3 regions of the Catenovulum sp. SX2 genome follow, and region 3 is predicted to be linked to each of the others. Evidence: predicted binding sites of a transcription regulator. Region 3 holds the regulator's gene; each other region holds the start of a gene.

Region 1 (10,544 bases), 200 kb from region 3:
CTGCAACACTGGTTCCGCCGAATTTGGCAACAATTAGGTTTTTCATGATTTTCCCATTTCAATAAACAAAGGGAAAGCAAGGCTGTGGAATGAAGAAAGGCTTCAATTCTAGGCCGAAAGCTCTCCACCGATTCAGGTGACAGTTAGTTGGATTCAACCAAATTAACCGAAAATACTTCCACTAAGACAAGTAGTTTTCTCGGCGTATATCCCCCTGGCTAACATTCAAACAAGGCTTAGTCCTCTAATGTTAGTTACCTGAATAACGCACCTCTTTCGGTCTTGGTAGGAGTAATCACTACTCCTAGGTAAGACGCGCGCGCATTAAATAGTAAATTGCTGTAAAAATCAACACTAGGTTAAAATATTTTTAGCGCAAAACTCAGCTAAATGTTTCTTAATTAGCGGATTTAAACTAAAGTTTTTAAATAGACGTCAGATAACAGACCAATAGAAAAATTAAGTTAGTTAGCATGCAAAAAAACAAATCAACCGAAGAAGAATTATCCTTAGACACAGATTTAGTTCCAGACAACTGGGAAGATTTACCCGATCTTGAAATATTTGATGATGAAGATTTATCTTTCGTAAAACATCAAGACAAAGACCTGCCGCGAGAATCGGATGATGACCTAGTGTTAAACGAGCTGGATGAAATTCTCGACGATGATTTATTAGATGATTTGCACGCAGATACTCAGGATGGCGCTGAAGAATTATCTTTAGACGACACTCAATTAATTAATGATGACCTGCTGATAGATGAAGATGAGTTACTTGAAGAAGATTTAACGGATTCAAACTTAAATGATCAAGCACTTGATGAAACAAGTTCTGAACAAATGGATTTACATGATATAGAGCTAGATGATATCGACTTAGTAGAAGATGACTTTGAGTTGGATGCAGAGCCAGCCAGAGCTAAGGATTCTAGTGCGTCGCCATCAACTCGCACTATGGATAAGCTTGCCCAGCACCAAAGTGAAAAAACCAATCCGGTTTCGGCTATAGCTCAAGAACAAGATGAGCATGTCAATCAGCAACTTATGAACAGCCTAGATTCCCTGGCAGCTCAATTGAATCAATTAACTCAAGTTGTCAGCGACTTATTACAGCAAAAAAGCCACACGGACTCTGAACCAGTTAACGTACAAAAATTATTTTCCACCGGCGTATATTACGCTAAACATGCCGATTATATTCATGCTGCTAAATGGTTTAGACGAGCGGCTATGGCGTCACATGGTAAAGCCATGTTTTATTTAGGCATGATGTTTATTAAAGGTGAAGGCCTGCCAAAATCTATCATACATAGTTATGTATGGATGTCGTTAGCAAACGTATATGGTGTATCAGAAGCAAAAGCCGCTATGATGGATATTCAACATAGGCTGACAGCGCATGAGCTTAACCAAGCACAAAGACTCGCGGCAGAAAAGTATGAAGAAATCGAAAATATTCAAGCTAAATTGGCGTTGAACGTACCTTCGGCTGATTAGCAAAAGCAGCTGGAGTTTAGTTAAAACCTTTTCAGTTTGTTTATTTGAATCTATTAAACAGAGGAAAAACCAACCAACTAACAGAAATAGCGCCAGGAGGTAGTGAGGGTTGAGGTGTTAGCCACTATTCCTGTCAGTTGGTATGCTCAAGTTAAACAATCTGGAAAGAGGGATTTCCGTCAAATAATTGTCTAACTAATGCATTTGGTCGCAAATTGTATTTGCTAAAATGATTAAAGCAATATGCTTGCCAAAAGATCTGACACATTAATTTAATCGGTTTCCAAATTGAACATCCATGTCCAGTCACTTAATAAACAACCAAAATGAGTTGTTATTCTGTTTAACCACCTAATAAAGATAATGCTGATTGTGGTCTTTGATTTGCTTGGCTTAGTACAGTTGTACTTGCTTGCTGTAAAATTTGGTTTTTGGTTAATGATGCTGTTTCTGTTGCAAAATCAGTATCTCGGATACGTGAACGTGCAGCTGAAACATTTTCCGCAACATTGCTTAAGTTACGAATAGTTGACTGAAAGCGATTTTGTAGCGCACCTAAGTCAGCACGAGCAGCGCCAATAGTAGAAATCGCAGTGTCGATTGCAGTTAATGCTGCTGAAGCATCTCTTTCTGTTTGGACCGACAAAGTTCCGATACCTAAGCCAGAAGCACCGAAACCACCTGTGCGTGACATATTAACTGAAATAGACTGGCCACCGTTTGCGCCAACCAAGAATGCCGCTGAATATGCCCCGGTTAATAGCTCAACACCGGCAAATTGTGTAGTTGAACCAATACGGCTGATTTCAGTTTTCAGCGCCGAAACTTCTTTTTGTAGTGCTAAACGGTCAGACGAACTGTTGATACCATTTTGCGCTTGAATAGATAATTGGCGAATACGTTGTAATGCAGTAGTAATTTCTTGCATTGCACCTTCAGCTGTTTGCGTTAACGAAATCGCATCGTTGGCATTACGTACCGCTTGGTTAAGACCCTCAATTTGAGTAGTCATACGGTCGGTAATTTGTAAACCAGCAGCATCGTCTGAAGCGCGGTTGATACGAAAACCTGAAGATAATCTTTCGAAAGCAGTATTTAAACCTAAGTTTGAGTTAAATAACTGACGTTGTGCATTTAATGATGAAACATTTGTATTTACGAACATTGACATTTTGGTCTCTCCTAACTGAGTTTATTAAGTGCCTTATTTTTGTTGTTATCATCCGCTGACACTTAATATATCGGAGAGGCCGCGACAATCTTTATAGACTGGCAGCAAAATAATGAGGGAAAGTTTTGCCGTTTTGCGGCAAAACCTCACAACTTTGATCGGCAAATGGGATATAACCCATTGATTTAACTAGCTCTACAACTACACTGCCCGCCTAAAAAAATTTCCGTTTTTAGAGAAAAAAAAGTGCAAAAAAGTTCTAAAGGCAAAAATAAGAGCCGAGATTTACCACTCCTCGGCCCTTATTGGAGTGAGTACAACTCACCCGTTTGGCCTGAAAAACCCGTCGCACTACCTCCTGGCTATTCCCAAACGGGCGGAAGCAGAGCTTAAGTCAATAATTAACCCAATAGCGATAAAGCCGATTGAGGTCTTTGGTTTGCCTGACTTAAGATAGTAGTACTTGCTTGCTGAATAATCTGGTTACGAGTTAACTCAGCAGTTTCAGTCGCAAAATCTGTATCTTTGATACGAGAACGTGCACCAGAAACATTTTCAACAATGTTACTTAAGTTACGAATGGTAGATTGGAAACGATTTTGCAACGCACCCAAGTCCGCTCGCGCACCACCAATAGTAGAGATTGCCGCATCAATTGAAGTTAAAGCAGCAGAAGCATCTGCAGCCGTTGCTACAGACAAACTACCAATACTTAAACCTGATGCACCATAACCACCACTACGAGATAAATTCACCGAAATGGTTTGACCACCATTTGCACCAACCAAGAAGGCTGCAGAATAGCTACCAGTCAAAAGTTCAACACCGGCAAACTGAGTTGTTTGGCCGATACGGCTGATCTCAGTTTTAAGTGCAGAAACTTCTTTTTGTAGAGCAGTTCGGTCAGCAGAGGTATTAATACCATTTTGTGACTGAACAGCTAACTGGCGAATACGTTGCAATGAAGTGGTAATTTCTTGCATTGCACCTTCAGCAGTTTGAGTTAAAGAAATAGCATCGTTTGCATTACGTACCGCTTGATTCAAACCTTGAATTTGGCTCGACATACGGTCGGTAATTTGCAAACCAGCAGCATCGTCTGACGCACGATTAATGCGGAAACCAGACGACAAACGTTCAAAAGAAACGTTCAGCGCAGAGCCAGAATTAAATAACTGGCGCTGAGCATTTAATGAGGACACATTAGTATTTACGAACATACTCATAGTACTCACTCCTATGCAATTAAATGTTCAACAAATGAAGGCAAATGCCTACAATTTACTTATAAAGGGTAAAATAATAAAACTTTACTCTTCTTCATTTTTTATATCGGCATTTAATAAAGTCTCTTTAGAAATTATTTGAACATTTTTTGATATATTTTTCCAAATTAAATAAAACTAATAAGGGCATTAAATAAATATTTAAATGAACTTTGTTTTATTAATAATTTAATTAGAAAAGATCAACTAAACAGTTGCAAGAATATGATATGAATAGCAAAACAGCTGGGGAATAAACTTCCCCAGCAAGTCGCTACACAAGTTAGGAGAGAGTGCGCGAACTGGTTGACACACATGTGCTTGAACGATGTAAACAAAACATCTACAGCACAAATATGTATTTAAAGCACCCTGTAGCGTTTTACTCTCAAAACAAAGAGCAAAACGCAAATCCACTCGTGAATTACAGATGTATTTGTTTAGCGCGAATAAAGATTCGCATACATTTAGCCATTAAATTAACCCAACAATGACAAGGCAGATTGAGGTCGCTGATTTGCTTGGCTCAACACTGTCGTGCTTGCTTGTTGTAAAATTTGGTTTTTAGTTAACTCTGCCGTTTCGGTAGCAAAGTCTGTGTCTTTGATTCGAGATCGAGCGCCCGATACGTTTTCAATAATGTTGCTTAAGTTTCGAATGGTTGACTGGAAACGATTTTGCAGCGCACCAAGATCAGCCCGTGCAGAGCCAATTGTCGAGATTGCAGCATCGATTGCAGTTAATGCCGCAGATGCGTCATTTTCAGTTTGAACCGACAAGGTACCTACTCCCAATCCTGACGCACCAAAGCCACCTGTTCTCGACAGGTTAACCGAAATGGTTTGCCCACCATTTGCACCGACTAAGAATGCCGCAGAATAAGTACCAGTTAATAGTTCAACACCTGCAAACTGAGTGGTTTGGCCGATTCGACTAATTTCTGTTTTTAATGCAGATACTTCTTTTTGTAGCGCTAATCGGTCAGATGACGTGTTGATACCATTTTGCGATTGCACCGCCAATTGGCGAATACGTTGCAACGAGGTAGTGATTTCTTGCATTGCACCTTCAGCTGTTTGTGTCAGTGAAATTGCATCATTCGCGTTTCGCACAGCTTGCTGTAAACCTTGCACCTGAGTGGTCATTCGGTCGGTAATTTGTAAACCGGCAGCATCGTCTGATGCACGGTTAATACGAAAACCGGATGACAAGCGTTCAAACGCAACATTCAGCGAATTGCCCGAGTTAAACAATTGACGTTGGGCATTCAACGACGAAATATTTGTATTTACAAACATAGACATAATTACTCTCTCCTACGATAGATAGTTTTTGTACCTTGTTGTTTTAACAACAACCAGAAGCACAAATTGCCAATCAATTTGTTTATTCTAGTTTTTGTATTTGCCTTCCTTTGACACTTTATATATCGGTGAGAAAAACTGACTCTTTAGAGAAAATATTAAAATTTATGCTTATAAATTAATGAATTAGACTCTAAAGTTTTATTAAGTTCTGCCGAGTCGGACGATAAGATAAAACTTTAACTAAAATTTAAACGCAGAAATGCAAAAACCCGCCGAAGCGGGTTTAACTAACAAAAAATTTCTAAAGAAAAATTACAAGAAGTTAAATAACGACAAGCCGGTTATGCGGCCAAAAGTGGTATTAGATACCTGATAGGCAGTTTCTTGTTTTTGTAATTCAGTGACAGCCTCAGCAAAGTCAGCTTCCGACACTTTTGCTTTAGCCTCTTTGACATTTATTTCCAAATCTTGGTTAGACATATCAACACTATCAATTACATTGATACGGCCACCAATTTCAGAGCGAGCAAAACCTATATTTTCTTGCGACTGATTTATTGAAAACAAGGTTTTTTGAATAATGTCATTGAGCCCATCGCCACCAGTTTCGTCACTCTGTAATCTAGATATCAATTCATCTAAAGAATTGAGGATATTACTTTTGGCCGGATCATTTAAGGTAAAATCAATTTGTTGACCCGCTGTAGGTGTGCCATTGACATTAAACTCAAGCCCTTTAAATTTGACTGGCTCACCAGCGGTAAAATTGCCTGAATCTAACACAGTGCCGCCACTATCTTGTACCTGATAAGTGCCTGTACCAAACACCACACTATAGTCGTTAGAACCAGCCGGACTCGGTGGAATTTTTAGATAGTTTTGTTTGTGGAAGTTGTCAAAACTATCACCATTGTCGAGTCGGTAGCTAGCGCTAGCAGTTGATGTACCTGCGATTGTTACACCATTGCGGGCAGCTGTGTCTTCAAAAATCGAAAAGCCAGATCCAGGAATACCAGATTCAACTTTGAGTGTTTCAGAAATTTGTACTTTCTTGACGTTTTCATCACCTTGATACACATAATTGCCACTGCTGTCTTGGACAAAAGGCGTTTGTGAAGATTTTGCTCCAGCAAAAATATAATCACCTTGTGAATTTTTCGAATTCATCAAGTCGGCGATTTCACCTTTAATTAATTCAAGCTCAACCGCCAATGCGCGTCTGTCGGTATAATCATGCGCGCCGTTACCGGATTGGATTGCTAAAGTATGCGCACGTGTTAACGCAGTATTAATTCCTGTCAACGCGGTTTCTTGGGTACTTAATTGATTTTTTAGATGAATGGTATTTTTACCAAACTGCTCCAGCCGCGCTAAATCTTCATCAAAACGAACAACTTTAGTAGCACCAGTTGGATCGTCAGACGGCTTTAAAATATTCGTCTGTTTAGTTAATACATCGTTTGCGCGTACAAGTTTTTTTTGCGTTTCCAAAATACCTTGTAAACTGCGATCATAAATAAGATTAGTGGTTAATCGCATACATTACCTCACTGCTTGTAGCAAAGAGTCAAACAAAGTGTTTGATACTGTAATGATTCTAGCAGCTGCGTTATACGCTTGCTCGTATCGAACCAAATCAGCGGCTTCTTCATCCAAATTCACACCAGACATATCCGCCACCCGCTGCTCTGACTGTTCAAGCATAGTTGTACTGGCCGTTAAATCGATTTGCGCTCGATTGGCAGTATCACCAACAAAACCAATTAAATTGGAATATGCTTCGGTAAAAGTCAGGGTATTATTGCCTGTCCCAGCAATATTACGGCGCATGGTATCGTCTGATTGTAAATCAGTTAATTTCTGGCCGTTAAAATTATCGTCCAGCGCATCTGAATTAAAACTAATATTAAATTCATCACCCGCTTGCGGCTGGCCTGAAACACTAATTTCATAGCCTGGGTAATCATCACCATGCGTTGCTGTTGGCCAAGTACCTGCTGCTTGCAACTGCGCCATAATATTGTCGCCAGAAGCAACCGTACCAATAACAGCACCCGTGCTGTCTTGAACTTCGTATTCACCCGTTAAGGTATAAACCACTTTCGCTGGCGCATCTGCATCTAACGCATTAGCTGCGTCAAAAGCACTCATATTCAGTGTCGAGTTATCCGTATCAGTAGAGGTTATATCTTGCAACTTTATTGTGCCGTTGCCGATATTAGTGATCGGGTTTTCAACTTTAATTGGTGATGCTAATGCCAGCTGTTCAGGGCGATTTAAATTCATTTCAATTTGCACACCAGCCAAGCGGGTTGGACGAGCTAAAAAGCTATCGCCTGCAACAAAAGCTGTGTCTGGTGAAAATCTTAATTCTAAACCATCAGGTAATCCATCTGCGCTGCCTTGATAATCGGCCGTACTCGCAGGAATAGTGAATGGGCCACTTTGTGAACCTATTGTTTCACCTTGTTTATATGCTTGAATTGTGTATTCAGTCGCAGAAGTAAAGGTGATTTGATAATCAAAGTTGGTGACTTCATCACCCAAACCTTCTTCGATTCGAACCTCAACATAATGATTCGCACTACTGTTGTCATCGTAACCCAAAGCTTGCGTACTAGGTATAGTGAAAATATCACTCCCTAATTGACCGTCTAAATCAACACCTTTTTTGTTTTGCTGATTCATCGCATCAGAAAAAGCAATCGCCAATTGACCAAGCGAATTAATCGCTTCATCTAAAACTGTTGTTCTGTAATCGACCAAACCACCAATTGAGCCACCCAAGTTATCTGTACGGAAATCTTTGACCGCATTTGGGTTATTATTTATGTAGGTTTGAATTTCAGTACGATTTGGGTCTGGATCGCCAGATACAGCTTTAAATTGAAAATAGTTTGCATTAGTTACCAGCGATTGACCACCTTGGGTATTAACATAAATCGCGCCTGTATCTGCTTCTAAAGTTTGAATATTTACTTTTTCGGCAAGGCGGCGAATAACTTCGTTGCGTTCATCTAGTAACTCAGGTGCAGACTGGCCATTTACTGACGATTGTTTTGAGGCGACTATTTTTTCATTGAGTTGATATAAACCTTGAATCAGTGAATTGGTTTCGCTGAGCTCAAGTTTAATTTCATCATTAACAATTTCTTCTTGCTCTAATACCCTGTCAGTCAAACTTTGCATGCGGCTTACTAACGCGTTGGAATCAGAGATCACCAATTGGCGAGGGGTTAATGAAGTAGGCTCGTCGTTCGCTTCGTGCAAACGCTGAAACACACCTTCAAGGCCTTTAGCAATACTAACAGTTTGATCTGAGAAAAGGTTATCCAGCACACTGGTATTTTCAGAATAGGTTTCCAAACGTGCGTTTTCTGTGGTGTCACGGCGATATTGGTCAATTGCATAACGGTCAAACATGCGGATAACTTGTGGGCGACCAAGGCCCCACTCTACATAATTAGCATATTCAGTACGCTGACGGGTATACCCCGGCGTATTCATATTCGCAATATTGTTACTGGTTGTTGCTAGTTGGTTTTGATTACCCAACAAAGCGGAAGAACCAATTTTTAACAAGTCCGTCATTTAATTAAACCTTAAACCGAGCACAAGCAAAACTTTCGCTATGTTCTTTATCGGCAGCTATTCTTAAAACTTTAGCATATCTCTTGCTGAATCGAACACAGAATCTTTTAATACAGACATAATTTTGTCAGCATAGTTAGGATCTGTCGCATAACCTGCTTTTTGTAATTCAGAAAAGTAGCTTTTGGCGCTATCGCTAGATTCCACCGCTTGTTGATATCTAGGGCTATTTAAGATGAAGTCGGCGTAATCTTGCATGGATTCAGCAATATTTGAATAAGCTCGAAAATGCGCTTTTTCTTGTTGAGCAACACCATTGCGATATTCCAAAGTATTGACTGTGGTTTTGTCACCACTCCAACGACCATCAGCTTTAATACCAAAGAAGTTTAATGCATTGCTGCCGTCAAGTTTTTGCATCATTTTCTGACCCCAACCAGTTTCTAACGCTGCTTGACCTATCATGGCAATTGGCGAAATACCCAGTTTGCTTGCCGCCATAGTGGCATACGGCATTAACTTGTCGACAAAATCCTGTTTATTGGCAAACTCTATCTTCTCTTCGTTGCTTGTTTTGTTGGTATTTTGTGCTTGCAAGGGTTGCTGAGTTTGATTGGAATTTTGATTGTTCTCAGCCATTAAATTGAACTGAGCTTTTGCTTGGGCTTGTGCTCTCGCTAATTGGCCATCGTTTCTAAGCGCGGATGCTGGCATGGTATTGTTACTACCTGGAGATAGTTGCTCAACGATTAAATCGGCTAAACCCAAAGCGCCACTCGAGGATAAATCAACCGCCATTTGATCATCCATCATGCCACGGAAAAACTTAGTTTCTTGGCTGTTAAACGGGCTATCTTTGTCTTCTAGTACTTCTTCTGCTTGACGCATGCTTTGCAACATCATTTTCATAAAGATAGATTCAAAATGTTCAGCAGCTTTACGTAAAGCTTTTTGATCGTTCGGATTACTTTGTGCCGCTTCGCGCAGGCCATTTAACCCAGAAAAATCTTGAACAAATTGTGCTTGATCTAACTTATCCATGATGTCACCTACTAGATAACCACTAACTCGCCTTGCAACGCACCCGACTCTTTTAACGCTTCTAATATCGCCATTAAGTCACCTGGTGCTGCGCCAATTTCGTTTAACGCTCTAACTAATTCGTCTAGGCTAGTACCTGCATCCAATACAAACATACGTGTATCGTCTTGCGCAACATCAATTAAAGTTTGTTTGGTTGTCACTGTTTCACCATCAGCAAACGCATTTGGCTGGCTCACTTGCTGATTAGCGGCAATAGTAACTGTGAGTCCACCATGTGTTACAGCCGTTGGAGCTAGACGTACATCTTTGCCTATGACAATTGTGCCAGTACGTGAGTTTACAATCACTTTGGCAGGTGCATCTGCCGGGGTAAATTCTAAATTTTCTAACGTCGCAATGTAAGAAACACGTTGGCCGATATCACGCGGTGCAATTACTTGCACTGAGGTTGCATCTAACGCTGTCGCCGAATTAGGCCCGACTAATTGATTAATCACATCAGCCATACGTTTTGCTGTGGTAAAGTCTGATTGATGTAAGTTAAAGGTAAGTGTATCTCCATGACCTAAAGCAGTCGGAACTTCTCGTTCAACTAATGCACCATTTGGTATACGGCCAACCGTTGGGGTATTAACCAACACCTGTGAACCATCTTGCCCTTGAATAC
Region 2 (10,544 bases), 620 kb from region 3:
AACCGCCGCCGACCGAAGAATGGCGCTCGATTATTGCGACTGTTTGCCCTGCCTTAGATAAACCCATAGCGGCACCTTCGCCACCCGGGCCAGTGCCAATCACTATTGCATCAAAGTCATAAGATATTTCAGATGTATTTTGTGTCTGTTGTTTAGCCATGCGTACTTTATCCTTGAAATCTGTCTTTTTATTTTAGAATAAAGTTATGACATTTCCGCTTATAAGTACAGATTAAACAAAGTGTTTTGATTATTTTACTCGGTAATACTCAGAGATAAATTCGGGTGGGAAAGGTGAAAACCAGCAAAATGTTTAGCTGGTTTTCGTGTAATGCTATAGGACTATGCTGATTGAGGAATAGATAAATCAAAAAACTTGTTTTTGTGTTCTTCAAATTTAGCTTTTAACTCTTGAACTTGGGCGTATAGATCTGTCTTTTTGTAGTCTTTCGCCATCTTTTTACGTTTTATTTCTAATAAACGTTTTCGCGCAGCATAAAAGTCGTTCATCTTTTGCTGCAATATCTCGTACTCGTGTTCAAGTTTTTTTACCAGCGGGTGGTTATGTGGCAAATGCAATAAACGTTCTTTGAGGGTTTCGAAGTGATTTTCCGCCAAAGCTTTTTCAATTCTCTCTTCCGGCGTGGTGCGTAATTTGCTGGTTAAACCAACATAACTGGCAGTTTTAATAAACCACTTGGTTGGATCAAAATGCCACCAACGAATACCGTTTCTGTAGTCATATTCAAAAGTGTGATGAAAATTATGGTAACCCTCACCATAGGTTAAAAGTGCTAAAAATCCGTTGTCTTTGGCCGTGTGCTGGTTGCTATATGGTTGTGAACCCCAAATATGTGCAAGTGAATTAATGAAAAATGTAAAGTGGTGGCTTAAAACTAATCGCAGTACGCCTGCCCATAACAGCATGCTTAAAATATTGCCGTTTAACCAACCGAGCAAAATTGGTATGCCGAAGTTAGTTACAATCGCGAGTGGCAGGTAATATTTATGTTGCCACATGACTATTTTGTCTTTTTGCAAATCTTTAGTGTTGTTGTAGTTTTTGTATTCTGGGCCTTGATACTCACGGATCATCCAACCAATGTGTGAATGCCAAAATCCACGTTTAGCTGAGTAAGGATCTTTATCATTATTGTCTACGAATCTATGATGGTTTCTGTGATCCGAGCACCAATGTAAGATGCTGTTTTGCAGTGCAAACGCCCCACCAATTGCATAAACAAAGCGAACAAAAGCGTGTGCTTGGTAAGTTTTATGCGACCATAATCTGTGGTAACCAGCTGTAATAGACATACCGCAATAACCCAAACATAAAACAGTTGCGATAATTTGTGTACTGTCTAAACCATTAAAATAGATATCAAGCGGAATGCCAACTAATGCGATCAATCCGGTTATTAAGAAAATGAGTAGGTTTACCCATACTATTGGAGCTTTTTTCATTATTGAGCCTTGTTCAATTACTACGGTCGGTAGCTAAAATTAGCGTACACGTGTTAGCTCAATTTTAGTGTATGCACTGCAAGGATCAAGTTGTTTGTCGCTATGATATTTAATTTTGCTGTTTAATTGTTGAATCATTTATACTTTTGCCCGAGTAAATTTTCCAAAAAAGTCAGATGTGGGGTTAGAATGGGTGTTAGGGCTGTACAAAAAGAAAAAACCCGCAGGGCTATTATTCAAGCTGCATTTGAACAACTTTCTGCACAAAAAAACTATACTCAGTTAAGCCTGCGTGAAGTGGCGCGTCAGGCTGGCATTGCGCCGACATCATTTTATCGGCATTTTAAAGATTTAGATGAGCTGGGTTTAACTTTAGTGGACGAAGCTGGTGTGTTATTGCGCCAATTAATGCGTCAAGCACGTAAACGCATTGCCTCCGAAGGTTCGGTTATTGCGACTTCGGTACTGACATTTATCGAATTTTTGGAAACTAATGAAGGTGCTTTTCGAATTTTACTGCAAGCCAACAGTGGTACATCGGAAGAGTTTAGAGCGGCAATATCGCGTGAAGTCGATCACTTTATCGCTGAATTAGCTGATTACATTAGTAAATCACAAAGTTGCCAATTGGAATTTGCACTCACTCAAGCAGATGCCATGGTGAAGTTGGTTTTTCATGCCGGCGCGGAAGTTATTGATATGTCATTTAGCCAACGTAGAGCTGTAGCTGAGCGATTGGTTGCTCAGCTGAGGTTGATTGTTAACGGTGCTAGAGTGGAGTTGGATAGAGCATAAAATCAGCGTTTTACTAACCAGACCGCAGTTTCAATATGGTGTGTATATGGAAATTGGTCAAAAAAGCTAATGTCTTTAACTTGATGCGTTTTGCATATGTGGTTAAGGTTTTTTGCCAATGTCTCAGGGTTACACGAAATATATAAAATGTTGTCAAATTTGCTAACCAGTTGTTCTGTGTCTTCATCTAAGCCAGCTCTTGGTGGGTCAACTAAAATAGTCGAAAATTGGTATTCGGCTAAATCAATCTCTTTTAACGACTTAACAGACTTACCTTCAAAGTATGCTGCAGCAAAATCTTCGGCTGATGATTGGCCGATAACCACATTATCTATGCCATTTAACTCTATGTTGAATTGCGCGGCTTTTACTGAACTGCGCGAAATTTCAGTTGCTAACACTCGGTCAAATGCGTGTGCTAGTCCAAGACTAAAATTGCCGTTTCCACAATAGAGCTCTAATAAATCACCGCTCAAGTTTTGGCTGATGTCGGCCGCCCAATCAAGCATTTTTTGATTAATGTAGCCATTAGGTTGAGTAAAACTATTTTCAATTTGTTTATAACTGAGGTGTTTGTTGTTTACTTCAAAGTTTTCGACCACATAATCTTGGTCAATTAATAACTTGGTTTTACGTGCACGACCAATTAACTCAATTTTGGCTATGGAATTTAATTGCTGTTTTAACGCTTTTGCTTGTTCTATCCACTCTTCATCCAATGGTTTATGGTATATCAAGCTCACAAGCGCTTCACCACTCAGTGTGGTTAAAAAGTCAACTTGGAATAATTTAAAACGCAATATTGGATTGGCTAAAAAGGCATCACGAACAGCTTGCATTAGCTGATTGACTAATTCACTGCCAGGTAAATAGTAGTCAACTCGATATTTTTCTTTAGTTTCAGGATCGAACATAATGTAGTAACTATCTTCATCTTGATGCCAAACCCTAAATTCAGCGCGTAGTCGGTAATTTTGTGGAATTGACTCAATAACAGACGCATTTGGCAATTCTAATCCCGAGAAGTACTTTAATGTGCTCTCTACTTTGTTAGTGAGTAGTTGGTTGTATTGGCTGGGATCGATTTGATTAACACGCATATTGAAATTCACACTGACAAAAAAGGATTATTTTACTGGAAAACGCATCATTTTCAGTAACAGAACTAACTATTTTTCAAAAAGCAGGTATTTTGGCTAAAATATATTCATTATGTGCCGATATAGCATATAAGAATAGCTTTAATTGAAGTGGTGGCGGTATGGATATATCAAACATTACAACCCGTACAGATAAAACTGTACCAGCTAGTAGCGATAAATCGACTGCTGCAAAAGCTGATGTATATGATGCAGCGACAAATGAGCAAACAAAACAAGCGCAGCAAGCTAACAGTAAAACTGTTTTAGATCAGGCGCATATAAGTCAGCAATCAACCAGCAAGCTGGGTTTATCTATTTTGCAGCAAAACTTTAGTCAGCAGCTTGAAGTTTGGCAAAAGTTATCGGCTGAAAAAGTCGATATTAACCAAACTTCGTTTGATGAAATCAAAGCGCGTAATGAAAAGTTGTTTGATTTTGAAGCTGTCGCTAAAAACGTCTTAAAGTTTGTTGATGGTGTGATTACTTCTGCGCAAGAGTCTGGAGCGGAAACTGAACAGCTTAATGATATGTTAACCCAAGCTCGTAAAGGCGTAGCCAAAGGTGTTGCAGACGCAAAAAAAATCTTGGGTGTATCAGAAGAACAAGATGACGATTTAGCTAATGGCATCAAAAAAGCGCATGGTTTGATCAACAATGGCTTGGACGATATCTACAAACGTATAAATGGTCTAACCCAACCTCAGTCTATTTTTGAAGCCGGATTACAATCTCAAACAACGGAATCACAATCAACTAAATTAGAATTAACCACCAAAGACGGCGACAAAGTTTTAATTGATTTTGCTCGGTTAAATGAGCAAGTTAATATCCTACAAGCACAGCAAGCTGAATCGGAGCAAGGCAGTGAATCCAGTCTGTTTATGTTGTCGAGTCAATATTCGCAAGAAAGTTTGCACTTCTCAGTAGAAGGTGAATTGGATCAAGATGAATTAGCTGCAATCGCGGATTTGGTCAAAAATGTCAGTAGTGTAGCCGATGAATTTTATAATGGTGATGTTGAAGCTGCGTACGAACAAGCTTTAAAACTAGGATTTGACCAATCAGAAATTAGTAATTTTGCATTAGATCTGAATAAAAGAGTGAGTCAGTCGACAGTTGCTTATCAGTCATATAGTGAAAATGGGCAAGCTCAACTACCGAATAGTGTTAAAGAGCCAATCATGGCTTATGTCGAAAAACTTAAAGATATGGTTGCTCAAGGTGCTAATCAATTACAAGACGAACAAGAAGTGGCTCATTTAGTCAGTCAAGTGTTTAGCAATCAATTTCAACTAACAGGCAATGAGTTATTAGAAGCGGTAAACAGGTTTAATCACTTTAATCAACAATTGCTTAATGGCAGTGATAAAGATAAAGGCGAATAAACCTGTATTTATCAACAAGGGAAGTATAATAGCTTAAGCGTTATTATCTTCTTGTTGTGTTTTGTCTTTTGCTTCACGTACTTTTAATGTGCGTTGTTGAAACTCTTGATCATTTAAAGCATTGATAGCAGCTTCGGCTGCTGATTCATTAATCTCTACAAAACCAAAACCTTTACGTTTACCTGTATTGCGGTCGCGCATTAAACGAACTGACCTCACATCACCATGTTGAGAAAATAATTCACGAACAGCGGCTTCATTTGCTCTGTAAGGTAAGTTTCCCACATAAAGCGTTTTAGAAGCTTCGCTGTTTGCTTGAGTATCAGCTGCCGCAGATGGTGATAAGAAAATGACAACTGCACCACCAACAATTAAACCAACCGCAAGCGCAACATTTACTTCGATATTAATAGAAAGAGCAGGAACGACAAAAAAACTAACAAGTGCAAGCACAACTAAAACCAATGCCTGCTTAATTACAACATTTGACATAAAGACCTCAAAAAATTTCAAAATTAAAGATTATTATCATTAGAAATAAGGCGCATAAAAATATGCACGCTATAAATTAACCTGTTTAACATCACTTTTGTACTGAAAAAATGGAAAAAGGTTAAAAAAAAGTCAATAACTAGCGTTAATTTGTACTGCTTAGTATGAATTATGAGCGAACGAAACTTTATTTAAAAAAACTTCAAAAAACGTGTTGACGGCAATTCTTTTCTCCCTATAATGCGCCACCACAACGCAGCGACGCGGTGAAGTTAAACTCCTCCAAATCCTGCAAGCTTGAACCAAAAACTTATTTTTAAAACTTTCTCGAAAGCTTAAAAATAAAGGGTTGACAAGCGAAATGAGAAGCGTAGAATGCGCGCCTCACTTAACGAGTTAAACATAAGTTGCTCGCTAAAATGTTCTTTAAAAATTAGTAACCTTATTTATCTGTGTGGGCACTCGCATAGTTTGAATAGACAAAAAATTATTCAATCTATCAGAAGTGACATACTTGTTAATTCAGTAAGATTGAGACAAAGATTAAAACTTTTTTATGAAGAGTTTGATCATGGCTCAGATTGAACGCTGGCGGCAGGCCTAACACATGCAAGTCGAGCGGTAACATATCTAGCTTGCTAGATGATGACGAGCGGCGGACGGGTGAGTAATGCTTGGGGATCTGCCTTGTTGTGGGGGATAACCATTGGAAACGATGGCTAATACCGCATAATACCTACGGGTTAAAGAGGGCTTCGGCTCTTGCGACGAGATGAACCCAAGTGAGATTAGCTAGTTGGTGAGGTAATGGCTCACCAAGGCGACGATCTCTAGCTGGTTTGAGAGGATGATCAGCCACACTGGGACTGAGACACGGCCCAGACTCCTACGGGAGGCAGCAGTGGGGAATATTGCACAATGGGCGCAAGCCTGATGCAGCCATGCCGCGTGTGTGAAGAAGGCCTTCGGGTTGTAAAGCACTTTCAGTTGTGAGGAAAGGGTAGTAGTTAATACCTGCTATCTGTGACGTTAACAACAGAAGAAGCACCGGCTAACTCCGTGCCAGCAGCCGCGGTAATACGGAGGGTGCAAGCGTTAATCGGAATTACTGGGCGTAAAGCGCACGTAGGTGGATAGATAAGCTGGGTGTGAAAAACCGGGGCTCAACCTCGGCCGTGCATTCAGAACTGTCTGTCTAGAGTAAGGGAGAGGGGGGTAGAATTCCAGGTGTAGCGGTGAAATGCGTAGAGATCTGGAGGAATACCGGTGGCGAAGGCGGCCCCCTGGCCCATTACTGACACTGAGGTGCGAAAGCGTGGGTAGCGAACAGGATTAGATACCCTGGTAGTCCACGCCGTAAACGATGTCTACTTGCTGTTTGTGCATTTAATGCGTGAGTAGCGAAGCTAACGCGCTAAGTAGACCGCCTGGGGAGTACGGCCGCAAGGTTAAAACTCAAATGAATTGACGGGGGCCCGCACAAGCGGTGGAGCATGTGGTTTAATTCGATGCAACGCGAAGAACCTTACCATCCCTTGACATCCAGAGAATTTAGCAGAGATGCTTTAGTGCCTTCGGGAACTCTGAGACAGGTGCTGCATGGCTGTCGTCAGCTCGTGTTGTGAAATGTTGGGTTAAGTCCCGCAACGAGCGCAACCCTTATCCTTAGTTGCCAGCATTAAGTTGGGGACTCTAAGGAGACTGCCGGTGATAAACCGGAGGAAGGTGGGGACGACGTCAAGTCATCATGGCCCTTACGGGATGGGCTACACACGTGCTACAATGGACAGTACAGAGGGCAGCTAACTTGCGAGAGTACGCGAATCCCTTAAAGCTGTTCGTAGTCCGGATTGGAGTCTGCAACTCGACTCCATGAAGTCGGAATCGCTAGTAATCGCAGATCAGAATGCTGCGGTGAATACGTTCCCGGGCCTTGTACACACCGCCCGTCACACCATGGGAGTGGGCTGCAAAAGAAGTAGGTAGCTTAACATTGGGCGCTTACCACTTTGTGGTTCATGACTGGGGTGAAGTCGTAACAAGGTAGCCCTAGGGGAACCTGGGGCTGGATCACCTCCTTAACGAAGCTATTAAACATGCTGAGTGTTCACACAGATAAATAAATTGGTTACTAAAGGTTAAAGACTTCAAAAAGTCGTTGCAGGCTGAAGTTGTTTTGATTTAGGTCTGTAGCTCAGCTGGTTAGAGCGCACCCCTGATAAGGGTGAGGTCGGCAGTTCAAGTCTGCCCAGACCTACCAAATTTAGCACTATGCTGCGTTATTTTGATACTCGTTTAGCGAACTGAACTTCATATCAAAATGCCTTGCCTAGCACTAAATTAAGAAAAATAAACTCACAGCGAACGATGAAAGAAAAGTAGCAGAAAATGGGGCTATAGCTCAGCTGGGAGAGCGCCTGCCTTGCACGCAGGAGGTCAGCAGTTCGATCCTGCTTAGCTCCACCACTTTCTAGAAACTTAACATGAAGTCGAAATCAAATCCAAGTAAGTTCACTAAACAAGCTTATTTCAATTTGGTTTTAATAACCTATGCTCTTTAACAATCTGAAAAAGTAAAAGCTAAAATTAAATTTTTAAGTTCAATTTTAAATCTGAATCTAACGAGTTTAATCAAGCAAACCAAGTATTCTAATCCAGAATATATAGAAATATATATTCAAATAAACGAAGCGTTGTTTAATTTTATAATCTGATAAACATTCGGGTTGTATGGTTAAGTGACTAAGCGTGCACGGTGGATGCCTTGGCAATTGGAGGCGATGAAGGACGTGTTAATCTGCGATAAGCTTGGTCGAGTCGATAAAAGACGCATGAGACCAAGATTTCCGAATGGGGCAACCCACTCTTTATAGAGTATCTTACAGTGAATACATAGCTGTAAGAAGCAAACCCGGAGAACTGAAACATCTAAGTACCCGGAGGAACAGAAATCAACCGAGATTCCGTCAGTAGCGGCGAGCGAAAGCGGAACAGCCGATATCATAGTGTTCAGCAGAACATTCTGGAAAGTTTGACCATAGTAGGTGATAGTCCTGTATGCGAAAAACACTATGATACATATTAAGTAGGTCGGGACACGTGTTATCTTGACTGAATATGGGGGGACCATCCTCCAAGGCTAAATACTCCCAATTGACCGATAGTGAACCAGTACCGTGAGGGAAAGGCGAAAAGAACCCCTGTAAGGGGAGTGAAATAGAACCTGAAACCGTGTACGTACAAGCAGTGGGAGCAGACTTGTTCTGTGACTGCGTACCTTTTGTATAATGGGTCAGCGACTTATATTCAGTAGCAAGGTTAACCTTTTAGGGGAGCCGTAGCGAAAGCGAGTGTTAACTGCGCGTTCAGTTGCTGGGTATAGACCCGAAACCCGGCGATCTACCCATGGGCAGGTTGAAGGTTGAGTAACATCAACTGGAGGACCGAACTCACTAATGTTGAAAAATTAGGAGATGACCTGTGGGTCGGAGTGAAAGGCTAATCAAGCCGGGAGATAGCTGGTTCTCCCCGAAAGCTATTTAGGTAGCGCCTCGGACGAATACCACTGGGGGTAGAGCACTGTTAAGGCTAGGGGGTCATCCCGACTTACCAACCCTTTGCAAACTCCGAATACCAGTGAGTACTATCCGGGAGACACACGGCGGGTGCTAACGTCCGTCGTGAAGAGGGCAACAACCCAGACCGCCAGCTAAGGTCCCAAATACTAATTAAGTGGGAAACGATGTGGGAAGGCTTAGACAGCTAGGAGGTTGGCTTAGAAGCAGCCACCCTTTAAAGAAAGCGTAATAGCTCACTAGTCGAGTCGGCCTGCGCGGAAGATGTAACGGGGCTAAATTAGTAACCGAAGCTGCGGATTCATACTTTGTATGAGTGGTAGGGGAGCGTTCTGTAAGCTGTTGAAGGTGTGTTGTAAAGCATGCTGGAGGTATCAGAAGTGCGAATGCTGACATGAGTAACGATAAAGCGGGTGAAAAACCCGCTCGCCGAAAGACCAAGGTTTCCTGTCCCATGCTAATCAGGGCAGGGTAAGTCGGCCCCTAAGGCGAGGCAGAGATGCGTAGTCGATGGGAAACAGGTTAATATTCCTGTACTTTTATTAACTGCGATGGAGAGACGGAGAAGGCTAAACTAGCTTGGCGTTGGTTGTCCAAGTGAAAGTAAGTAGGCTAAAGTTCTAGGCAAATCCGGAACTTTATTAGGCTGAGATACGAGACGAGCTACCAAGGTAGCGAAGTAGTTGATGCCCGGCTTCCAGGAAAATCTTCTAAGCATCAGGTTAATAAGAACCGTACCCGAAACCGACACAGGTGGTCAGGTAGAGAATACTAAGGCGCTTGAGAGAACCCGGGTGAAGGAACTAGGCAAAATAGTACCGTAACTTCGGGAGAAGGTACGCCACGTTATTGTGAAGGGCTTTACGCCTGGAGCGAGAGGTGGTCGAAGTAACCAGGTGGCTGGAACTGTTTATTAAAAACACAGCACTGTGCAAAATCGAAAGATGACGTATACGGTGTGACACCTGCCCGGTGCCGGAAGGTTAATTGATGGGGTTATCCTTTGGAGAAGCTCTTGATCGAAGCCCCGGTAAACGGCGGCCGTAACTATAACGGTCCTAAGGTAGCGAAATTCCTTGTCGGGTAAGTTCCGACCTGCACGAATGGTGTAATCATGGCCACGCTGTCTCCACCCGGGACTCAGTGAAATTGAACTTGCTGTGAAGATGCAGTGTACCCGCGGCTAGACGGAAAGACCCCGTGAACCTTTACTATAGCTTGGCAGTGAACATTGAACCTACATGTGTAGGATAGGTGGGAGGCTTTGAAGCATGCACGCCAGTGTGTGTGGAGCCATCCTTGAAATACCACCCTTGTATGTTTGATGTTCTAACGTTGTCCCATTATCTGGGATGCGGACATTGCCTGGTGGGTAGTTTGACTGGGGCGGTCTCCTCCCAAAGCGTAACGGAGGAGCACGAAGGTTGGCTAAGTACGGTCGGACATCGTACGGTTAGTGCAATGGCATAAGCCAGCTTAACTGCGAGACAGACACGTCGAGCAGGTGCGAAAGCAGGTCATAGTGATCCGGTGGTTCTGAATGGAAGGGCCATCGCTCAACGGATAAAAGGTACTCCGGGGATAACAGGCTGATACCGCCCAAGAGTTCATATCGACGGCGGTGTTTGGCACCTCGATGTCGGCTCATCACATCCTGGGGCTGAAGTCGGTCCCAAGGGTATGGCTGTTCG
Region 3 (10,544 bases):
GTCATTTTTTATCAAGGCTATTTAAGCCTTGGTTTAATAATTGAATTAACTGCTTAACATCCAGTAAAGCACACATTTTCTCTTTAACCAAACCTGCCAACCAAGGGCGTTTGCTGTCAGAGGTGCGCCACTTAATATCTTCTGGTGCCATAGTCACTGTATTAACTAAACCTTCACAAGCTAGCCCCCAATTACTATCGCCCAACATAATTAAATATTTATAGTCTAACGAATCTGCTAGCTCGTCGTTGTATTTTTCAGGCATCACCCAAAGCGCACTATCCACCACATTAATTTTTTGTTCTCTGTGGATCATTAAGCCCTTAAACCATTTAGGTTTTCCGAACAGTGGCGAAACCTCAGCTAGGTTATGTATACCACCCAACTCAGTTAGTGGTACAGCTAATACTAAACCTGCTACTTCAAAATAAAGCGCCTGAAAATCTTCAACTGGTATTTCTTTTTCTGGAGTTGTTGGTGGTGGAGGTGTTACCACTAACTCTTCAACAACTTCAGTTTGTTCAATAACTTCTGGTTCTTCTACAACAGGTGTTGGCGGTACAATTGGCTCAACGGGTATTTCAACTTGTTTTAGCAGTTCTTCAACTGGTTTTACACGTTCTGCTGCTGGTGCATAAGGTCGAGCGATTTCTTTCGCTACCACTTTTTCTTGAGCTTTGGGTGCAGGTGCCACAGCAAGATCAACTTCTTCCGTTAATAAAGCGTTGAGGTATTCTTCCATTACCTCTTCGTTAGCAAATACACCTTTACTCATGGCCCTAATCATCTAACTCCGATACAAATGTTAATAACGAGTTGTACGCAAATACACCTCTAGATTTAGGTGCATACATTGACGGTACCAACTGCTCTAAACTTGCATCTCTAAATTTGGTGTCAACGGGTATAACACTTGACCAAACATCATCCCCGTAAACCTTTTTCAATTCTTTATACGCTTCTAACGATGCTCGGGTACGCTTGTCAAACATAGTTGGAACTATAGTGTACTTATAATGCTTTTTTTGTGATTTTGCCATTAAAAACAAGGTTCTCATCATTCTTTCTAAACCTTTTAATGCCAAAAACTCAGTCTGTACCGGTACTAATATGCGTTCACAAGCTGCCAAGGCGTTAACCATAAGTACCCCAAGTACAGGTGGACAATCAATTAGCGCGTAGTCATATTCATCCTGCAAAAGGTGTATCGCTTTTTTTAGAACAAGTCCCATACCACCTTGATTACCCATGCGTCTGTCTAAAGTCGCAAGCGCCATAGTGGCTGGTAATATATCCATATTAGCAATAGAAGTTGGACACAACATTTGCAACAGTTGCTCTTTGTTCATTGAGTTGCGTTTTACAAACAAATCAAAAACACTGTTGTCTAATTCTTCGGAGTCAATGCCAAAATAATAAGTTAAAGATGCGTGAGGATCGGTATCAATTAGTAATACCCGTTTTCCGCGTTCAGCAAGGATCCCACCTAACGTTACCGTTGTTGTTGTTTTGCCAACGCCTCCTTTTTGATTGGCAATCGTCCAAACTATCAAAAGTGACCCTTAATCATTGCAAACTAAATTCGTTCTTTATTCTGTCAGCCATTTGGTTTAATGCAATAGATTCTGAAGAAATTCCTGCACTCGCGACAGCCTGAGGCATACCATAAACAACACAAGACTCCTCATCTTGCGCCCATATCGTCGCACCTTGTTGCTGCAAAAATTTAGCCCCATCTCGACCATCAGCGCCCATACCAGTCAAAATTAACGCCAGCACTTGCCCTTTATAGGCTTTACCGACAGATGCGAAGGTCACATCTACGCTCGGCTTATATGTCAATCTATCTGAGTTATCTTCTTTGATTAGAATTCGAGCGCCACTGCCAACACCATCCACCATCATTTGTTTGCCGCCAGGTGCTAAATAAGCGCAGCCAGCTTTTAATACATCACCATTTTGTGCTTCTTTGACCGAAATTTCACACATGCTGTCCAACCTTGCAGCGAAAGCTGAGGTAAAAGCTGCAGGCATATGCTGAATTAACAAAATAGGCGTCGGAAAGTTTTTCGGTAACTTAGTTAAAATGGTTTGTAACGCAACGGGTCCACCGGTTGATGTGCCAATGGCAAGCATTTTATAACTGCCCGCATTTTTAGTTGGGCTAACAGCTCGACGTTTTGATTGAATTGCTTCTAATTGCGCTCTGGTAGACTGCTCTGGAACAGCTGTTTCTTTCTTTTCAACCCGAGAAGCAATTTGGCTTCGAGTGGCAAATCTGTTTGTCCCAGCAGACTTAAGCGCAGCCATACGCATACTAATGCGTCGTTTGGAGATTTGTTTTATTCGGGTCTGCAGCAGGTTTACTGCTTCATCTTTATTGCGGGCAATATCTTCAAACTTTTTCGGTAAAAAATCTAAAGCGCCGGCTTCTAATGCATCAAGTGTGGCTTGCGCACCATCATGAGTTAACGACGAAAACATTAAAATAGGCGTGGGATACTTCTTCATTATCTCACGCACAGAAGAAATGCCATCCATCACAGGCATTTCCACATCCATAGTAATAACGTCAGGTTTGAGCTTCATGGCTTTTTCTAAAGCGTCTTTACCGTTTAATGCAGTATCTACAACAGTCAAGTCTGGATCTTGATCTATTATTTCCGACACCCGTCTTCTAAAAAAACTTGAGTCGTCTACTACCAAAACACGAATCGGCATGAACTCCGCCTTAAATTTTGTCCAGAGATAACTAAACGATATTAGCGTTTAGCGTATTTTTTAAGCATACCTGGCACATCTAAAATAAGCGCAATGCCGCCATCACTGGTAATGGTCGCACCGGCCATGCCAGGCGTGCCTTGAAGTAAAGCGTCTAACGGTTTAATCACCACTTCTTCTTGACCAATTAGAGAATCGACAACAAAACCAACTTGTTTGCCCGCTCCAACTTGTACTACGACTACATGGCCAATATTGCGATTACCGCGTTTTTGTTTTTTATCGTTACGAGTTAACCAATCTTGCAAATAAAATAGTGGTATCGCTTTTTTACGCACTATCATAGTTAACTGACCATCAACCGTATTGGTTTTTTTCAAGTCTAGATTGATAATTTCGCTGACACCAGCAAGTGGCAATGCAAAAGTTTGCCCTGAAACTATCACCATTAAAGTTGGTAGTATTGCCAAGGTCAATGGCACTTTAATATCTAATTGAGTACCAACACCTTTTTCAGATTTAATAACAACAGAGCCGTTAAGTTGAGTAATTTTCGTTTTAACAACGTCCATACCCACACCACGACCAGATATGTCGGATATCTGCTCTTTGGTCGAAAAACCTGGCGCAAAAATTAGATTATAAGCTTCGGAATCAGACATGCGTGCCGCAGCGTCTGAATCCATAATACCGTTTTTGATTGCTTTTTCTTTAAGCTTTTCAGGATCCATACCAGCACCATCATCAGCGATGGTTAATAATATATGGTCCCCTTCTTGCGATGCAGAAAGCTTAACAGTACCACAACGTGCTTTACCACTGGCACTACGTACATCTGGCATTTCAATACCATGATCGACTGAGTTTCGAACTAAATGCACAAGTGGATCGGCTAACGCCTCAACCAAGTTTTTATCTAAATCGGTTTCTTCACCTTCTAACAACAAAGTTATTTCTTTGTTCAATGAACGAGCTAAGTCACGTACCACTCGCGGAAAACGACCAAATACTTTTTTGATTGGCTGCATACGCGTTTTCATTACCGCACCTTGCAAATCCCCAGTGACTACATCCAAATTAGCGATCGCTTTGGACATATCTTCGTCGTTTACATTGATACCTAAACTAACCAAACGATTACGCACTAGCACTAATTCACCAACCATATTCATAATTTGGTCAAGGCGTTTAGTGTCAACCCGCACTGTTGTTTCAGCTGCAGGGGCTGGCGCTGGCGCTTTTTTCTTTTCAGCTGCAGCTGCCGGCGCGGCTGTTTTAGCAGCTGGTGCTGGACTTGGAGCAGGTGCTTTAGCTGTAGGGCTCGGAGCGGGTGCTGCTTTGGGAGCTGGACTTGGTGCAGGCGTTTTAGCGGCTGGAGTCTGAGCTGGCGCTTTTGCTTCGGGGCTCGGACTAGGTGCCGCTGGCGCAGGAGCAGATTCAGCAGAAGGACCTTTTCCTTTACCATGTAACTGGTCTAATAAAGCTTCAAATTCGTCATCTGAAATGTCATCGCCTGAGCTTGCAGCAGTAACAGCTGGCGATGGCGCAGGCGTTGCTGACGGAGCTGGCGCAGAATCATTTGAACTAAACTGCCCTTTACCGTGCAATTCATCTAACAGAGCTTCAAATTCGTCATCGGTTATTTCATCTGTCGATGAAGATGCTGGTGCCGCGGCTACAGCTGGTGCTGGTGCAGGCGCTGGTGAGCCTGTACTTGTTGGCCCTTTATTCGCACCATGTAATTGATCCAATAATTTTTCAAATTCATCATCGGTAATTTCATCCAGTGGCGCCGAAGATTCACTCGCGCTAGCTGGTGTAGAATCAACTTCAGGTTCATCTAAAGCTGAATCAAAAAACTCTATTGAATCATCGCCAATAGGTTCTTCTATTGCTGGAGCGGGTGCTGAGATGGCGGCTTCATCGGCTGACGCTGGTTCACTGAGTTTGTGTAAAGTGTCCAATAATTGAGGATCTGCTGGCTCTGGACTTTCTCTATTTTGAATTTGCGCAAACATGACGTTGATAGTATCCAACGCTTGTAAAATAACATCCATTAATTCAGGGGTAACTTCACGTTGCCCTTTACGCAAAATATCAAATACATTCTCAGCACCATGACAAGCGTCAACTAGTGCTGTCATCGCTAGGAAGCCTGCGCCACCTTTTACGGTGTGAAATCCTCGGAAGATTGCATTGAGTAAATTAGAATCTTCTGGATTATTCTCAAGCTCCACTAGCTGCTCAGATAACAGTTCCAGAATTTCAGCCGCTTCGACCAAAAAATCCTGCAATATATCTTCATCTACATCAAAGCTCATGGAACCTGTCCCCTAATTAAAAACCTAAACTCGACAAAAGATCATCCACTTCATCTTGATTGGAAACCGCATCCACCCTTTCTTCCGCGTCAATGATTGGCCCTTCTGGACCTTCATTAACCGCTTTGTCTGTTTTTTCAGCTGGTTGTGGTTCACCAAATACGGTAAGTAAATGAATTAAGTTATCTTCTACTTCTTTTACTAGTTCAATTACTCGACGAATGACCTGGCCTGTTAAATCTTGAAAGTCTTGAGCCATTAATACATCGTTTAATCGCGTCTTTAAGCTTTCGGCATCACCTTGCGATTTCTTTAATAAACTGTCCAAATCATGACAAAGTGTTTTAAATTCACTTAGCTCGATTTGGCGATTCATTAGTTTATCCCAAGTCGGAATTATATCTTTAATATTATCGTCTAAGCCCTCTGCAATCGGCAAACAATCCTCCACAGCATCCATAGTTTTATTGGCTGCTTTTTCGGTCATTTCCATTACGTAACTTAAACGGTTTTTAGCATCAGGAATATCTTCTGTCGCTAAGTCGGCAATTCTCACATCTAGTTGAAAATCGCCTATAGAGTTGTGCAACTGTCGCGTCAGCTTGCCTACTTCTTCAAAAAGCTCTACAGACGCAGCTTGCGTAGCGGAGTCAATAATTTGATTGGCAGTGTCGTTGTCACCTTGTTCAAGGCTAGCAACTAACCGTCTAGCATCTTCCAAACTGATTTTAGGAGCATTTGGCAACAATAGAATTCTCCTAAATCACTTAACCTAAACGTTCGAATATCTTATCGAGCTTCTCTTTTAATGTAGCTGCGGTAAATGGTTTAACTATGTATCCATTTACACCAGCTTGAGCTGCTGCAATAATCTGTTCTTTTTTCGCTTCTGCCGTAACCATTAAAACAGGGATATGTTTTAATTTTGCATCTGCACGAATGGCTCTTAACAAGTCGATGCCTTGCATGCCTGGCATATTCCAATCTGTTACAACAAATTCAAAATCACCATTTTGCAACATAGGCAAGGCAGTAGCGCCGTCATCTGCTTCTGACACATTTGTAAAACCTAGGTCTCGCAGTAAGTTCTTAATAATGCGTCGCATAGTTGAGAAATCGTCTACAACTAGCACTTTCATATTCTTGTCCAAAGCTTCCTCCGCTCGCGATTATTATGTAGCAAATCAAATTATATCTGTTGCCAGCTTTTTAATCTGGCTTTTAACCTGTGCATAGCTTGGCTGTGAATCTGACTCACGCGCGATTCACTTACGTCTAACACTGCACCGATTTCTTTTAAGTTTAATTCTTCATCATAGTACAAGGATAAAACTAACGCTTCTCTTTCGGGTAAAGTTTCAATTGCCTTGACTAAGGCGCCTTGGAAAGCGCCATGAGCCATATCTTCAAATGGCTCGTCAGCATTTTTGCTGTCGGGACTACCGATAACGTCTTCGGTAACACCTAAATCTTCGATGCCAATTATCTTGCCACAATTTACATCATTTAAAATATGATGGTACTCATCTAGCGAAATATCAAGTTTTTCAGCTACTTCTGCATCTCTTGCATCACGGCCAGTTTCTTTTTCTACTTCGGCGATTGCTTGAGAAATCATACGGCTGTTTTTGTGTACAGAACGAGGTGCCCAATCACCACGACGGATCTCGTCTAACATTGCACCTCGAATTCGAATACCAGCGAAAGTTTCAAAACTTGCGCCTTTACTACCATCAAAATTTTTCGAAGCTTCAAGCAAACCTATCATGCCAGCTTGAATCAGGTCATCAACCTGAACACTGGCGGGTAAACGCGCCATCATATGATGAGCGATGCGTTTAACTAAACCAGCATGCATTTCCACCAATGCCTGTTTTTGATCTACAGTTTGGTAAGCCGCCACTTTATTCACAACAGACTAAGCTCCTGGTGCAACCAATTGTTCAATGAAAAATTCTAGATGCCCAGTTGCATTATCTGGTATGGGCCAGCGTCCCGCTTTTGCCGCCAAGGTTTTAAAGGCGATAGCGGCAGGTGATTTCGGAAACGCATCTACGATTGTTTTCTGTCGTCTGACCGATTTTCTAATATTTTCGTCAAACGGTATTATCGCAACCAATTCAATGGCTACGTCTAAAAATCTATCAGTAACTTTGGATAGTTTAGCAAATAATTCTTGACCTTCACGCATTGAACGAACCATGTTGGCAACTATTTTGAAACGAAATACGCCAAAATCACGATTCAATACTTTCATTAATGCGTAAGCATCTGTAATTGAGGTGGGTTCATCACATACCACAACCATGACATCTTGTGCTGCACGGGAAAAACTCAGCACCATGTCAGAAATACCTGCTGCGGTATCAACAATTAATACATCAAAATCTTTTTGCAATTCACTAAATGCTCGGATTAAGCCAGCGTGCTCCTGTGGCGTTAGCTCAACCATATTACGTGTACCAGAAGTAGCAGGAACAATTTGAATACCATGCGGACCTGTTAACAATATGTCGTCTAAGCCACATTCTCCCGCTAATAAATGAGATAAATTCTTCTCTACACGCAATCCCAACATTACGTCAACATTGGCTAAACCTAAGTCAGCATCAAAAACGAGTACACGCTTGCCTTGCTGTGCCATTGCAACAGCCATATTCAGCGATACATTGCTTTTACCAACGCCACCTTTGCCGCCTGTGACTGCAATTACTTTTACTCTTTTTTGCTTCATATTTCGAAGGCCATTGGCCTGATCACCTAACTGGTTCATTATCTTCATAAATTCTTATTTATATATAGGCTGTCTTGCGCCATCTGTAAACCAGTATGGATGAGAAAAATCTCTTTCGTCCATTAATCCGGCTGCCTTATCGGTTAAATATTGTGCACTTGCTGCTTTTATATCCTCTGGCACGCGCTGACCATCAGTAAGATACCCGATTGGCAGGGCATTTTGAATGGCAACACTAATAATTTCTCCCAAACTCATGCTTTCATCTAATTTGGTGAAAATACAACCTGATAACGAAATTCGTTTAAATTGTTGCACAGCTTCCATTAAAACGCGGCGCTGTGCTGTAGCCTGTAATACTAAGTAACTTCGAATCTTAACATTAGTTGATTTCATCAGGCTATCTAATTGTTCAGCTAAACGTAAATCACGTTGGCCAACACCTGCGGTGTCAATTAATACTAGTTTACGATTACGTAACTGGTGAAGTGTATCAGCCAATTCTTCTGAGTGTGATACAACCTTACACGGACAGCCAATAATTTTCGCATAAGTTTGTAATTGTTCATGTGCACCAATGCGATATGTGTCGGTTGTTACTAAAGCAACTGAGTCTGCACCATGTTTTTTCGCGAAATGCGCAGCTAGCTTAGCCACTGTGGTTGTTTTACCCACGCCGGTTGGCCCTAACAATGCCACTACGCCACCACGACGCATTATGTCATTGTTGGTTACATTAATTTGATTTGTTAATAAGTCTAACGCATGTTCCCAAGCTTCATTTTGATCTATGTCACTTGGTAAAAAGCTGGCTATTTGATCTGCAACGTCACTTGAGATACCCATTTTAACCATACGGTCAACAATATAAGCGCGAATCGGTTCACTGCGCGCCATTTCTTGCCACATCAAGCCAGAAACTTGATGTTGTAATAAACTTCTAAGTTCGGCCATCTCAGCTTTAATCGATGTTAGCTCTTCATTATTTGATTCTGGTTGAGCTTGTGCTTGTACAGGTTTTGCGTGAGTTTGAGGTTGTGAAGCTTGCAACAATGGCGAATTGCGCCAATCATCTTCCATTTCGTCTTGGTCAACTGAAGCAGCTAGTGAACGCATCATACGTTGTTTGTTGGCACGTAAGTTTTTTTGCATGTCACTTTCTTGACGATTGTTGTGTACACGACTGGATGCCTGTGCAGGTTGGCTTTGACGTTGTAATAAAGACTGTAAGCTATCAGACATTTTAATTTCTTCAGCTTCTTCGCGAACAGGTGCAGTTGGAGCCGCCGCTACTGGCTGTGAAGCTTGTTGTGCCGGTTCTGCATCAATTGCTGCAACTATCTCGATACCTTCTGGTACTTTGGTATTTGACATAATGACAGCATCAGGCCCTAAAGTCGCTTTAACTTGATTTAATGCCGAACGAATATCTTTTGCTACAAACCTTTTAATTTTCATCAATCCTCCTCAGCCACGCTGCATTTCTATGCACGGACAAAGCAATGCTCAGACAAATATTTGACGTTACTGCCCTATCGAGTGAACGATACGAATTTGTTTATCATCCGGTATCTCTTGATACGACAGCACATGTAATCCGGGTACAGTGTGTTTGGTAAACCTAGCCAGCACATTTCTAAGTATGCCGGAGGTTAACAACACTGATGGTTCACCATTCATCTCTTGTTGTTGAGATGATTCTTGCAAGGCATTTTGTATGCGCTCTGCAAGCCCTGGCTCTATACCACCACCTTCTGCTCCACCTGCTTGCATAGATTGATGCAATATTTGCTCCAACTCTGGCGCCAAAGTTATGACAGGCAGTTCATCTAAGCCATTGGATATTTCTTGAACAATTAATTTTCGCAGCGAAATTCGTATCGCAGCCGTTAGTACATCGGGGTCTTGGCTCTTAGGTGCATACTCAACTAAGGTTTGAACTATGGTACGCATGTCACGAATTGCCACACCTTCAAACAATAAATTTTGCATAACTTTTACGACACACGACAAACTTAAGATGTCAGGCACTAAACCTTCAACCAACTTAGGATAAGATTTCGCCAACATATCCATTAAGTTTTGCGCTTCTTCATGGCCAATTAATTGCCATGCGTTATTGGTTAGCAACTGACTTAAGTGAGTCGCAACGACGGTCGAAGCATCTACGACTGTATAACCTAGGGTTTGAGCTTGTTCGCGTTGGTCAGGGTTAATCCACACAGCTTCTAGCCCAAATGCAGGATCTGTTGTTTTAACCCCTTTAAGATTACCAAATACTTGTCCTGGATTAATCGCCATTTCTTTGTCGTGATAAATTTCAGCTTGGCCTATCACTACACCCATTAAAGAAATTCGATAAACATTTGGTGATAAATCTAAGTTGTCGCGAATGTGCACTGCAGGCACCAAAAAGCCCATTTCTTGCGACATTTTTTTCCTAACACCCTTAATTCGTGAAAGCAGTTCACCACCTTGTGATTTATCCACTAGAGGAATGAGTCTATAGCCAACTTCTAGACCAATTACATCCATAGGTTGAACATCATCCCAGCTGATTTCTTGAGGCTCTGCCGCAGGTGCCGCATTTCCTGGAAGCGCTTTGTTGCCAGCATTGGCTGAACCAGCTTTATTACCATCGCGCCCTTTGATTAATGCACCTGATTTTGATTTTGGTGCTTCACTACCTTGTTTATTCAGCCAATATGCCGCACCCGCAACAACAGCAGCCAAACCAAGGAATGCAATATGTGGCATACCCGGCACTA

Evidence for each region. The regulator FliA, encoded in region 3, starts transcription of late flagellar genes. The targets are predictions, from matches to a motif close to CTAAAGNTNNNNNNNNNNNNGCCGATA.
Region 1: a site for FliA is predicted at 5,363-5,389, ahead of ACMZOO_RS14775 (flagellin N-terminal helical domain-containing protein). Genes of this name have one in related genera too.
Region 2: a site for FliA is predicted at 3,456-3,482, ahead of ACMZOO_RS11265 (DUF5610 domain-containing protein). Genes of this name have one in related genera too.

What each region holds. Positions count from the first base shown of each region.
Region 1 covers NZ_CP182493.1:3,513,493-3,524,036, reverse strand. The annotation lists gene lysC (lysine-sensitive aspartokinase 3) at 1-46, opposite strand, end outside; lysine riboswitch at 110-284, opposite strand; gene ACMZOO_RS14790 (hypothetical protein) at 474-1,499, shown strand; gene ACMZOO_RS14785 (flagellin N-terminal helical domain-containing protein) at 1,843-2,670, opposite strand; gene ACMZOO_RS14780 (flagellin N-terminal helical domain-containing protein) at 3,072-3,896, opposite strand; gene ACMZOO_RS14775 (flagellin N-terminal helical domain-containing protein) at 4,415-5,239, opposite strand; gene flgL (flagellar hook-associated protein FlgL) at 5,555-6,781, opposite strand; gene flgK (flagellar hook-associated protein FlgK) at 6,785-8,833, opposite strand; gene flgJ (flagellar assembly peptidoglycan hydrolase FlgJ) at 8,897-9,874, opposite strand; gene ACMZOO_RS14755 (flagellar basal body P-ring protein FlgI) at 9,886-10,544, opposite strand, start outside.
Region 2 covers NZ_CP182493.1:2,695,405-2,705,948, forward strand. The annotation lists gene sthA (Si-specific NAD(P)(+) transhydrogenase) at 1-160, opposite strand, end outside; gene ACMZOO_RS11250 (fatty acid desaturase) at 343-1,464, opposite strand; gene fabR (HTH-type transcriptional repressor FabR) at 1,654-2,259, shown strand; gene trmA (tRNA (uridine(54)-C5)-methyltransferase TrmA) at 2,262-3,359, opposite strand; gene ACMZOO_RS11265 (DUF5610 domain-containing protein) at 3,521-4,786, shown strand; gene ACMZOO_RS11270 (RNA recognition motif domain-containing protein) at 4,820-5,278, opposite strand; rRNA gene ACMZOO_RS11275 (16S ribosomal RNA) at 5,832-7,359, shown strand; tRNA gene ACMZOO_RS11280 (tRNA-Ile) at 7,462-7,538, shown strand; tRNA gene ACMZOO_RS11285 (tRNA-Ala) at 7,669-7,744, shown strand; rRNA gene ACMZOO_RS11290 (23S ribosomal RNA) at 8,011-10,544, shown strand, end outside.
Region 3 covers NZ_CP182493.1:3,316,037-3,326,580, reverse strand. The annotation lists gene ACMZOO_RS13835 (chemotaxis protein CheW) at 2-787, opposite strand; gene ACMZOO_RS13830 (ParA family protein) at 780-1,553, opposite strand; gene ACMZOO_RS13825 (protein-glutamate methylesterase/protein-glutamine glutaminase) at 1,567-2,721, opposite strand; gene ACMZOO_RS13820 (chemotaxis protein CheA) at 2,763-5,042, opposite strand; gene ACMZOO_RS13815 (protein phosphatase CheZ) at 5,059-5,790, opposite strand; gene cheY (chemotaxis response regulator CheY) at 5,810-6,193, opposite strand; gene ACMZOO_RS13805 (RNA polymerase sigma factor FliA) at 6,232-6,954, opposite strand; gene ACMZOO_RS13800 (MinD/ParA family protein) at 6,961-7,815, opposite strand; gene flhF (flagellar biosynthesis protein FlhF) at 7,831-9,234, opposite strand; gene flhA (flagellar biosynthesis protein FlhA) at 9,301-10,544, opposite strand, start outside.